DNA from 3 places in the Luteibacter sp. CQ10 genome. Region 1 is predicted to be linked to each of the others. Evidence: predicted binding sites of a transcription regulator. Region 1 holds the regulator's gene; each other region holds the start of a gene.
What was found. Region 1 encodes sigma-54, which starts transcription at its own class of promoters, with help from an activator protein. Its sites were predicted from a motif close to TGGCACGNGCNTTGC; they were not measured.

Region 1 (4,005 bases):
TCCGAGTAGCGCTTGATCAGCACGTCGTCGCGGCTGTCGAGGAAGATCAGGTGCACGTGCACGCCGGCGGCGGACAGCTCCGACAGCACGTGCGGCATGCGCTCGAGGTCGGTGCGGCGGTTGCGAATGTCCACGCCGACCGCGATGCGCCGGCGCGGGCGATGCTCGCCCTGGCTCACCGCGGCCACGAGCTGCTGGATGAGCTCGGCGGGCATGTTGTCGACGCAGTAGAACTCGAGGTCTTCCAGCGCGCGCAGCGCCACCGTCTTGCCGCCGCCGGACATGCCGGTCAGCACCACGAGGTGGATGGCGTCGGGATCGACGATGGACGGTGCCGCTGTGGTTTCTTCGATCATGGCGTCACCAGGGGGAGAAGCGGCGCATCTGGTGCGCCTGCCGGTCGATGAAGGTCTGCGCCGGGTCGATGCCCTTGCTCTTGAGCACGTGGCTGCGCACCGCGGCCTCCACCAGCACCGCGAGGTTGCGGCCGGGGGCGACGGGGATGGTGATCTTGGGGACGTCGACGCCGAGTACGTCGCGGCGGCTCACGTCGCCGGTGAGGCGGGTCATGGCATCGGTTTCCTCGCCGTCGCGCAGCGGCTTGAGGTGGATCACCAGGCGAAGGTACTTGGACGGTTTCACCGCGGTGTGGCCGAACATCTCGCGGATGTTGAGCACGCCCAGGCCGCGCACTTCCAGCAGATCCTGCAGCAGCTCGGGGCAGGCGCCGTCGATGACGTCGGGCGCGATCAACGTGAACTCGGTGGCGTCGTCTGCCACGAGGCGGTGGCCGCGGCTGATCAGTTCCAGCGCCAGTTCGCTCTTGCCCGAGCCCGGCTCGCCGGTGATGAGCACGCCGATCGAGAACACCTCAAGGAACACGCCGTGCAGGGTGACCCGCGGCGCGAGCGTGCGCGCCAGGTGGTACTGCAGGTAGGTGAGCAGTTCATGCCCGCGCTTGGTGCTCTGCCATAGCGGGGTGTCGGTTTCCTCGGCCACCTCGCGCAGGTCGGCGGGAATCGACTGCTCCTTGGTGACGATGAGCGCCACCGGCTGGTAGGCGGCGATCTTGTGGATGGCCTCCCAGCGCTGGCGCGAGTCGAGGCCGTCGAGGAAGTTGAGTTCCTCGGTGCCGATGATCTGCACCTTGTTGGGGTAGATCACGTTGAGGTAGCCCACCAGCGACGGGCGGCGGCTCTGTTTGGCGTTGGTTTCGAGCACGCGCGCCTCGCCGCGCATGCCCGCGACCCAGCGCAGCGCCATGCGCTCGTGCACGCCGTCGAAGAGTTGTCTGGCGGTCAGCCGGTCCACGCGATGGTCCCAATGAGGAAAACGAAGCCGGCGCAGGGCACCGGCTGAGTGGGTATTGTGCCATCAAGCATGGAATCGGTCCGCCCGGGAGGGCCGGGGCGGACCGGAAAGCCGGGTCAGGTCGCGGCGCGGGCCTCGCGGACCTCGGCGTTATGGTGGTCCTTGAGCTTTTCCTTGTGCTTCTTCAACTGGTCGGCGAGCTTGGAGACCATTTCGTCGATGGCCGCGTACATGCGGTCGCCGAGGGCGCCGTCCTCGAGCCGGGCGTGGCCCTCGGCGTGGAGGCGGGTGCCGGAACAGTGCAGGGTGCCGCCGGCCTTGTGCTCGGCCTTGTCGACGCTGAGCACGACGTCGAGGGCGGTGATGTTGTCGAAAAGGCGTTCGAAGCGGCCGATTTGCTGTTCCACGCGCTCGCGCAGGGCGGGGGTGATCTGGATGTGCTGGCCGCTGACCTGGATTTGCATGACGCCTCCTTCTTGCTGAGGGTGCCGCCGTGGGGCGGCGAGAGCGGATGCGGCGGGGATGCCGCGTCCTTCAAAGCATTCCGATGAGACCTATGACCTCCGTGGGGGTTCCCGGGAGCCCGTTCAACCGGCGCGTACGCGCTCGCTCGAACTGGGGATGCGCAGTGCCTCTCGATACTTGGCCACCGTACGGCGGGCGACCTGAATACCGCGTCGATGAAGCTCCTCCGCGAGGGCCTGGTCGGACAGCGGCCGGCGCGCGTCCTCGGCGCCGATGAGCTTGCGCAGCATGGCCTGGATGGCCGTGGCCGACGCGCTGCCGCCGTCTTCCGTGGCGACGCCGCTGGAGAAGAAATGCTTGAGCTCGAACGTGCCGCGCGGCGTGTGCATGTACTTGCGCGTGGTCACGCGGGAGATCGTGGATTCGTGCATGCCCACCTCCTCGGCCACTTCGCGCAAGACCAGCGGGTGCATGGCTTCGGGGCCGTAATCGAGGAACGCGCTCTGCCGGCGGACGATGGCCTCGGCGACCTTGGTGAGCGTTTCCGCGCGCGATTGCAGGCTCTTCAGCAGCCAGCGGGCTTCCTGGAGCTGGCCTTTCATCCAGGTGGCATCGTCGCCGCGCGCACGGGCGATGAGGCTGCAATAGTGCTGGTTGAGGCCCAGGCGGGGCTGCGCGTCGGGATTGAGGCTCACCTTCCAGCGGCCGTTCTCGCGCCGGGCGTAGACGTCGGGCGCGACGTACTCCACGGGCGTGGCGTCGAGCGCGGCGCCCGGGCGAGGGTCGAGGGTGCGGATGAGCGCCGCGGCGGCGGCGACCTCGTCTTCGGCGGCCTTCAGCTTGCGCGCGATGCGGGCGATGTCGTTGCGCGCGAGCAATTCGAGTTCGTCGTTGACCACGCGCAAGGCCAGCGCCCGGTGCGGCGTATCGGGAGAGAACTGCGAAAGCTGGCAGGCGAGGCAATCGCGCAGGTCGAGACTGGCGATGCCGGTGGGATCGAAGCGCTGGACGCGCTGGCGTACGGACTCGATGGCTTCACCGCTCGCGCCCAGTTCGGCGGGCAGGGCCGAGGCCACGGCTTCGACGCCGTCGCGCAGGTAACCGTCTTCGTCGAGCGCATGGATGATCGCCATGGCGATGGCATGATCGCGCGGCGAGAACTGCGAGAGATTGAGCTGCCACTCCAGGTGCTGCTGGAGGCTTTCCGGCGCGGCGTTCTGGGGTTCGAGGCCATCGTCGTCGCCGCCGGCGCCGCGCGACGACGCTCCGCCGTAGTCGCCCGCCTCGCCCTGGAAGCGATCGTCGTCCCAGTCGGGGGTGAGATCTTCGGCCGGGGCGGTGGCGTTGTCTTCTTCTTTCGAGGCCTTGGCCGGCGTTTCGTTGCGCAGCGGGAATTCCGGCGCGTCGAAGGCTTCGGTCTCGGATTCCGCCTCGGACTCGGCATCTTCGGCGAACTCGAGCAGCGGATTGCCTTCCGCGATCTGGCGGAGTTCCGCTTCGAGCTCGAGCTGCGACAACTGGAGCAGGCGGATGGCCTGCTGGAGTTGCGGCGTCAGCGTCAGCTGCTGGTTGAGGCGAAACTGAAGTCCGGGTTTCATGCCGTTGTTGCTCGGGATACCGAATCCATCCTACCCCCTACCGGGCCGACCCTACCACCGTCCCACCCGGCTCAGGCCGGGCGACGGGGCAATTCCGTGACGTCAGATGCGGAATTCACGGCCCAGATACACCTCGCGCACCTTTTCGTCGGCGAGGATGTGCTGCGGCGTGCCCCGGGACAGCACCACGCCGTCGTTGAGGATGTAGGCCCGATCGCAGATGCCCAGCGTCTCGCGCACGTTGTGGTCGGTGATCAGCACGCCGATGCCGCGCTCCTTCAGGTGGCGGACGATGCGCTGGATCTCGCCGACGGAGATCGGATCGACGCCGGCGAAGGGCTCGTCCAGCAGCATGTAGCGCGGGCGTGCCGCCAGGGCGCGGGCGATTTCCACGCGGCGGCGCTCGCCGCCGGACAGGCTGATGCCTTTCTGCTCGGCGATGTGGGTGATCTTCAGCTCGTCGAGCAGGCTTTCCAGTTCGTCCTCGCGTTGCTTTTGCGTCATGCCTTCGCGCAGCTCGAGCACGGCGAGGATGTTGTCGGCGACGCTGAGGCGGCGGAACACCGAGGCCTCCTGCGGCAGGTAGCCGATGCCGAGCTTGGCGCGGGCATGCATGGGCAGGCCGGTGATG
Region 2 (4,005 bases), 280 kb from region 1:
CGCATGAGCGGCGTGGTGTCGAGCCAACGGCGATCGAGGCCGGACGGGTCGCGTGAGGAAAGCTCCAGCGCGTAACGCAGGCCCTGGCAGGCCTCGCGGATCATCTGGCTCAGCGTGGCGGCGTCGAGTTCGCCTTCGGTTTCGAGGCGGGCGAGGCCCAGGCGATGCGCGAGCACGGCGGCGCGGGCGGCGGCATCGGCCTGGCGGCGGGCTTCGTTGGCCGTCCGGCCGAGGCTGGCCTGCGCGGCCTGCACGCCGGCGATGCGACCGTGCAGGGTACCCATGCCTTCGCGGGCGCTGTCGATGCTTTCGCGCGCGGCGCGCACGACGCCGTCGACGCGGCCGAGCGATGCCTGCATGCCGGCGATGCCCGACTGGGTCTGGTCGAGGCGGCGCAGGCTGTTCTGCACGGCTTCGTCGAGGTGGCCGGAGAATTCGCCCACGGCCTGGGTCACCTGGTCGATCTCGGCGGTGGCCTGGGTGGTCTTCTCGGCCAGTTGCTTGACCTCGTCGGCCACCACGGCGAAACCGCGGCCGGCTTCACCGGCGCGCGCGGCTTCGATGGCGGCGTTCAGCGCCACGAGGTTGGTCTGGTGGGCGATGTCCTGGACCGTGGCCGTGAGCTTGCGGATGGCGGTGAAGTAGTCGGCGAACTGCGCATGGTTGCGGCTCATGCCCGACAGGGCGCTGCGCAGCAGGCGCAGCTGGCCGTCGAGGTCGCCCGCGTTGGCCTGGCCTTCGCCGCCGGCCTCGGCCATGCCGGACACGCCGGCCTGGGCCTGGTCGAGGGCCGTCGAAATCCTGGCGCCCGACTCCGTCAATCGTCCGGCGGCATCGCGCGCGCCTTCCACGGCGACGGTCAGTTCCTGGAGCGTGGCACCGAGCGCCTGGGCATTGGTCAGCACCATGCCCTGCTGCTCGATGGCCTGGATGGTGGTGGCCGGCGCCGTGCGCGGTTCGGCGGGTTTGAGCAGGGCACCCAGGGCGCTGGCGGCCGCCGGATACTGCGCGGCCAGCGCGCGCACGCGCGCGGCGTCGCCCGTGACGGCGGCATGGGCGAGAAGACGGACGTGCTGGCTCCAGAGGAGGGTCATGAAAGGGTTCGCTTCTGAGGGGTCGCCCACTACATCGGTCGCGGGGCGTCGTTCTTGAGCGAAGCAATACCCGTGCCAGCGGTCGCTCCGTAGGGTTCGCCGATGCGATCGGCTCCCACCCCTTCGGTAGCCAGCATGTCTTACCCCTGCTACCGGAGGGGTGGGAGCCGATCGCATCGGCGAACGGGTGCTTAAAGAACGAGACGGGGCGGCCGATACGAAAGCACACCTTACTGATGCAGTCCCCATGGCCCGCCCCCTCCTCGACACCGTGGAAACCTTCACCCGCCTCGCCGGCCACAACCGCGTGGCGATGCTGCTGTTCCGGCTGGGCGACCGCCAGGCGTTCGGCATCAACGTGTTCAAGGTGCGCGAGGTGCTGCGCCGGCCGAAGCTCGAGCGCATGCCGAGCATGCACGACCTGGTGGCGGGCAGCTTCGACTACCGCGGCAACACCATCCCCGTGATCGATCTCGCGGCCGCCATGGGCTATCCGCCGATGGCGAACGTGGATACCGCGCACCTCATCGTCACCGAATTCAACCGCTCGGTGCAGGGCTTCCTCGTCTCCGACGTGGACCGCATCGTGCACGTGGACGGCGCCCAGATGGCCGCGCCGCCGCCCGCGCTGGGCTACGGGTCGCGCGTGAACGCCGTGACCCGCATGGACGGCGACCTCATCGCCATCGTCGACGTGGAGCAGGTGCTCGCCAGCGTGGACCCGCGCGCGGTAGAGATCTCCGAGCGCGTGCAGCAGGCGGCGCATCTGCAGATCGCGACCAACCGCCGCCTCCTGCTGGTGGACGATTCGCTGGTGGCCCGCACCCAGCTGGTCGACCTGTTCCGCAAGCTCGACCTCGACTGCACGGTGGCGAAGGACGGCAGCGAAGCCCTCCAGTGCCTGCGCAACCTCGCCGCGGGGCCGGAAAGCGAGCGCGTGGCGCTGGTGGTGTCGGACATCGAGATGCCGTCGATGGACGGCTACGCGCTCACCCGCGCCATTCGCGAAGATCCCCAGCTTCGCCACCTCAAGGTGCTGCTGCACAGTTCGCTGAGCGGCGTATTCAACGAGGCGATGGTGGCCCGCGTGGGCGCCGACCGGTTCATCGCCAAGTTCCAGCCCGACGTGCTTGCCACGGCCGTGCTCGAACTGTTGCCCGGCTGACGGGCGACGGCGGACCGTCGCCGGAGCGGTTCCGGCGGGCGCCGGAATTCCGCCACCTTCCCTCCGATCCACTCCGCAAACGGCGCCACGGCGCCGTTTCGCGTTTCCACGCCTGGCGTGGCACGCCTCTTGCTGATGCCTTCGGGCCACGTCAACGAGAGGGCCCGTGCCCATGATCGACCATTCCGATCCACTGTTCGGCGCACATGCGCAGGCCCTGGGCCTGTGGCAACGCCGTGCCGAGGTCATTTCGTCGAACCTCGCCAATGCCGACACGCCGGGTTTCCTCGCCCGCGACCTCGACTTCCGCAAGGTGATGTCCGCCGCCACGGGCGCGATGGACGGCGATCGCCTGCCGATGGCCGCCACCGAGGCGGGCCATATTGGCGGCAATCCCGCCGTGGCCATGGCCGACGGCGACAAGCTCGCCTACCGCGTCGAAACCCAGCCGTCGATGGACGGCAACACGGTGGACACCCAGGTCGAGCAGGCCCAGTTCGCCGGCAACGCCATCCACTACCAGGCCTCGCTGAGCTTCATCACGGGGCAGATCCACGCCATGCGTCTGGCCATCACGGGTACCGCATCATGAGCCTCCTGAAGATCTTCGACGTCGCCGGTTCCGGCATGGCCGCGCAGTCCGCGCGCCTGAACACCACCGCCAGCAACATGGCCAATGCCGACAGCGTGGCCAGCAGCGAGGCCACGGCCTACCGCGCCCGGCAACCGATGTTCGCGGCCGTGCAGCAGCAGGTGAACGGCCAGATGGAAAACGCGGGCGTGCGCACCCTCGGCGTCAGCGAGAGCCAGGCGCCCGTGCAGTCGCGTTACGAGCCGGCCAATCCGATGGCCGACGCCAACGGCTACGTCTATTCGAGCAACGTCAACCCGGTCGACGAGCTGGTCAACATGATCTCCGCGTCGCGCTCCTACCAGAACAACGTCGAAGTCATGAACAGCGCCAAGCAGCTCATGCAGAAGACGCTGGACCTCGGCAAATAAGGATTCCCTCCATGGCCGTCGATTCCGTCGGTTCCAACGCGTTCGGCTCGAATTCGTCCACCTCGAGCCAGCTGCAGCAGCAGACGCTGTCGCAGTCCGATTTCCTCAAGCTGCTGGTCACCCAGGTGACCAACCAGGATCCCACCAAGCCCATGGACCCGACCCAGTCGGTGGCGCAGCTGGCGCAGTTCTCGCAGGTGGCGGCCACGCAGCAGTTGCAACAGTCGTTCGACTCGCTGGCGTCCAACCTCACGGGCGACCAGTTCGTTCGCGCCTCGGCGATGGTCGGCCGCGACGTGCTGGTGCCTTCCACGGCGGGCAAGTTGCAGGACGGCGCCCTCAACGGCGCGGTGAACGTGCCCAACTCGGGCACCTACGTGAACGTGCAGATCAAGGACACCGCCGGCAACGTGGTGCGCACGATCCCGCTCGGCCAGCCCGACGCCGGCCTCACCGACTTCAGCTGGGACGGCAAGGGCGACGACGGAAAGCAGCTGCCGGACGGCACCTATCAGATCTCCGCTACTTCCGGCGGCAACGCGGCGGATACGTTCTACCGCGGCAAGGTGGAAGGCGTCGGCGCTTCGGGCGCCGACGGAACCTACGTGCAGGTGTCCGGTTACGGCGGCGCCCTGCTCAGCCAGATCGCGCAAATCCAGTAAGCACAGCGAGGAATTCCACCATGCCTTTCGATATCGCCCTCAGTGGCATCAACGCGGCTTCCGCCGACCTGGAAGTCACCGC
Region 3 (4,005 bases), on a different contig from region 1:
ACGACGAACTCTAGTTATCCATCCGGCAGGAAACGCACGAGGTCATCCATGTCGACGTGAGCCGGTTCTCGCGGCACAGCCGCTGGCGAATGAACTGAATCCTCCCACCCTTCCGTAGGGAACTCACCCCTGGCAGGAAACCACGCAAAAACAAAAGGGGCGCCGGAGCGCCCCTTCGTTCTCATTCGAGCAAGCGATCAGATCGCGTAGTACATCTGGAACTCGAGCGGGTGGGTGCTCGCGCGGTAACGCGTGACTTCCTGCATCTTCAGCGCGATGTAGCCGTCGATGAAGTCGTCGGTGAACACGCCGCCCGCCTTGAGGAATTCGCGATCCTTGTCGAGCGCGCTCAGTGCCTCGTCGAGGCTGGCGCAGACCTGCGGGATGTTCTTCTCTTCTTCCGGCGGCAGGTCGTAGAGATCCTTGTCGGCCGGCGCACCCGGGTCGATCTTGTTCAGGATGCCGTCGAGACCGGCCATCATGAGCACCGTGAAGGTGAGATAGCCCGACTGCATCGGGTCCGGGAAACGGATTTCGATGCGACGGCCCTTCGGGCTGGACACGTACGGGATGCGGCACGACGCCGAACGGTTGCGCGCCGAGTAGGCGAGCATCACCGGCGCTTCGAAGCCCGGCACGAGGCGCTTGTAGCTGTTGGTGGTGGAGTTGGCGAAGGCGTTGATGGCCTTGGCATGCTTGAAGATGCCGCCGATGTACCACAGCGCCGTCTGCGACAGGCCGCCGTAGAGGTCGCCCGCGAAGAGGTTTTCGCCGTTCTTCGACAGCGACTGGTGCACGTGCATGCCCGAGCCGTTGTCGCCGACGATCGGCTTGGGCATGAAGGTGACGGTCTTGCCCTGCTGGTGGGCCACGTTCTTGATGACGTACTTCATCGTCATCAGTTCGTCGGCCTTCCTCACCAGCGTGTTGAAACGGGTGCCGATCTCGCACTGGCCGGCGTTGGCCACTTCGTGGTGGTGCACTTCCACCACCTGGCCCAGCGATTCGAGCACCTTGCACATGTCGGCGCGCAGGTCGCCCAGGCTGTCCACCGGGCTCACCGGGAAGTAACCGCCCTTCACGCCCGGGCGATGGCCGGTGTTGGTGCCGTCGTACTTGTAGCGCGACGACCAGGCGGCCTCTTCGGAGTTGATCTCGTAGAACACGCGGCCCATGTCGTTCTGCCAGCGGATCGAGTCGAAGATGAAGAACTCGGGCTCCGGACCGAAGAACGCCGTGTCGGCGATGCCGGTGGACTTCAGGAACGCCTCGGCGCGCTTGGCGATCGAGCGCGGGTCGCGGCCGTAGGCCTGCATGGTGCTCGGCTCGAGCACGTCGCAATGCAGGATCAGCTGCTTGTGGGCGCTGAACGGATCCAGGTGCGCGGTTTCCGGATCGGGCAGGAGCACCATGTCCGATTCGTTGATGCCCTTCCAGCCGGGGATCGACGAGCCGTCGAACATCTTGCCGTCTTCGAAGGTGCCCTCATCGATGGCGTGGGCCGGGAAGGTCACGTGGTGGTGCTTGCCGAGCATGTCGGCGAAGCGCAGGTCGACGAACTCGATGTTCTCTTCCTGGATGAGGTTCAGCACTTTGGAAGCGGCGGACATACGGACCTCGAATTGGGTAGGGGGCGGAATGCGTTTAGCAATCGCTGTGCCAGCGGCTCCGCCATCGACGGGGCGCCCTGGGCCGAGCCCAGGCATCATAGACCGGCCCCGAACGGATTGCCGAATTGCACCATATCGGTGCAATTCGGCAGCGTATGCACCAATCGGAAAGGGTTGACGCCATCAGCCCGACATGGTTTTTGTCTACGGTCCGTAAATCATCCGGCGGCCGGCGGCCGCTACCTCTTCCCCAAGTTTCGACCGATGACGAAAAAACACGAAGACGACACGCCCGACGCCGGGCGCCGCCGCCTGCTGGGCGGCATGGCCTCCACCGGCGCCCTGCTCGCGCTGGGTGGCGTGAACGAGGTGGCCGGTGCCGCGGGCAAGGCCGCATCGACCGCCCCGGCCGGAGCCGAGCTCGACGCCCTGCTCGAAAAGCATATCGACCACGTGGTGGTGATCTACGCCGAGAATCGCAGCTTCAACAATCTGTTCGGCGACTTCCCCGGCGTGAAGGAACCGCTGTCGTCGCTGCCGCCGGAACGCACGCGGCAGATCGACCGCGACGGCAAGCCCTTCGATACGTTGCCTCCCATCTGGGGCGGCATGGTGCCGCATGAGCAGAGCGTGGCCCACCGCACGTACAAGGTGGCCGAGAAGGACCTGACGGGCCTGCCCAACGCGCCGTGGGCGCTGCGCATGCCCGACGGCACGCCTCTGCCGCACGGCGTGATCACGCGCGACCTCGTGCACGCCTTCTACAACAACCAGGCGCAGATCAACGGCGGCAAGAACGACGGCTTCGTTGCCTGGGGCGACAGCGGCGCGCTGGTGATGGGCCATTACGCCGAGACGCCGGTGCACCTGCGCCTGTGGCGCCTGGCCGAGCAGTTCACGCTGTGCGACCGCTTTTTCATGGGCGCCTTCGGCGGCTCGTTCCTCAACCACCAGTACCTCGTGGCCGCACAGCCGCCGATCTATCCGGACGCGGACAAGAGCCCTGCGCAGTTCAGCATCGCCGTCACCCAGAGCGGCAAGGCAGACGATCCCCGCCTGAAGCTGTCCGACGAGTCCCCGGCCAGCGCGATGCAGGGCAAGCCGAAGTTCGCCCACCATGCCACGCTCACGCCGGACTTCTTCGCGGTGGGTACGATGGGCCCGCCGTATTCGCCGGGCTTCAACGTCGACCGCAAGCATCCCCTGCTGGCCGACATGAGCAGCCCGAACAACCTCGTGCCGCAGAAGCACAAGCACATCGGCGACATGCTCTCGGCGAAGAACGTGGACTGGGCCTGGTACGCCGGCGGCTTCCAGGCCGCGCTCGACGGGCATGGCGACAGCGACGACGGCAGCTTTCCGTCCACGCCGAACTTCCAGGCGCATCACCAGCCGCTGAATTATTTCGAGGGGCTCGCGCCCGGCACCGAAGCGCGCAAGCGCCATCTGCGCGACGGCGGTCTCGGCGAGACGGCAAAGACGAACCATTTCCTCGCCGACGTGGCGGCGGGCAAGCTGCCCACGGTCACGTTCTACAAGCCGCAGGGCGACCTCAACATGCACGCCGGCTATTCCGACGTGGAAGCGGGCGACCGCCACATCGGTGCCATCGTGCACGAACTGCGCAAGAGCCCGCAGTGGAAGAACATGCTGGTGATCGTCACCTTCGACGAGAACGGCGGCTGGTGGGATCACGTGGCGCCGCCCAAGGGCGATCGCTGGGGGCCGGGCACGCGCATTCCGGCGCTGGTGGTATCGCCGTTCGCGAAGAAGGGGCACGTGGAGCACACGGTGTACGACACCGGTTCGATCGCGCGTTTCCTCACGCGGCGGTTCAAGCTGGAAAAGCTGCCCGGTTTGAAGATGCGCGAGGACGCGATGGTCGCGGCGGGTGGGCCTGCACCGGGCGATTTGACCGAGACGCTGGACTTCTCCGAGGCGTGACGTTTTCCGCGGGAGCCGATGAAGCCGGCTCCCGCGGCACGTCCGTACCGGCATCTTCCATGCGGAAATGGCATGGAACGCCCTTGGGGTCTGAATAAGCCACGAGATCGGATTTCAGCCTACTTCGTTGATCCTATGGATGCTTTGTGTCGAGAAGCGTATTCCGGTGACTCACACAAAGGAGTGTCGATCTCATGGCTACCGCATACGAAGACGTCCTCAAGCTGGCAAGCGAACTGGAAGTTCGGGATATCAAGAAGCTGCAAGCCGCCTTGCCGGACATACTTGCACGAAAGGAAACCGTATCCGACTCGGAGCGAGCCTATGCGAAACCGAGTTATGGGCAAGAGCGCTATGTGCCGCCGCAGACTGGGCAAGCACCGGGGGGAAGTGAACGTATCATTGAGAAAATACCAAGCGCCGACCTGCTAAAGGGACTTGATCCTTCGCA

Region 2: the regulator sigma-54 is predicted to act here: its motif matches at 2,378-2,392, upstream of flgB (flagellar basal body rod protein FlgB).
Region 3: the regulator sigma-54 is predicted to act here: its motif matches at 1,648-1,662, upstream of glnA (type I glutamate--ammonia ligase).

What each region holds. Positions count from the first base shown of each region.
Region 1 is NZ_JAEUYM010000001.1:3,594-7,598, forward strand. Features, by position in the region: gene rapZ (RNase adapter RapZ) at 1-356, opposite strand, end outside; gene hprK (HPr(Ser) kinase/phosphatase) at 361-1,311, opposite strand; gene raiA (ribosome-associated translation inhibitor RaiA) at 1,428-1,775, opposite strand; gene JNG39_RS00035 (RNA polymerase factor sigma-54) at 1,899-3,374, opposite strand; gene lptB (LPS export ABC transporter ATP-binding protein) at 3,477-4,005, opposite strand, start outside.
Region 2 is NZ_JAEUYM010000001.1:282,750-286,754, forward strand. Features, by position in the region: gene JNG39_RS01385 (methyl-accepting chemotaxis protein) at 1-1,094, opposite strand, end outside; gene JNG39_RS01390 (chemotaxis protein) at 1,342-2,259, shown strand; gene flgB (flagellar basal body rod protein FlgB) at 2,432-2,851, shown strand; gene flgC (flagellar basal body rod protein FlgC) at 2,848-3,261, shown strand; gene JNG39_RS01405 (flagellar hook assembly protein FlgD) at 3,273-3,923, shown strand; gene flgE (flagellar hook protein FlgE) at 3,944-4,005, shown strand, end outside.
Region 3 is NZ_JAEUYM010000002.1:562,434-566,438, forward strand. Features, by position in the region: gene JNG39_RS11360 (alpha/beta fold hydrolase) at 1-14, shown strand, start outside; gene glnA (type I glutamate--ammonia ligase) at 198-1,610, opposite strand; gene acpA (acid phosphatase) at 1,875-3,554, shown strand; gene JNG39_RS11375 (hypothetical protein) at 3,749-4,005, shown strand, end outside.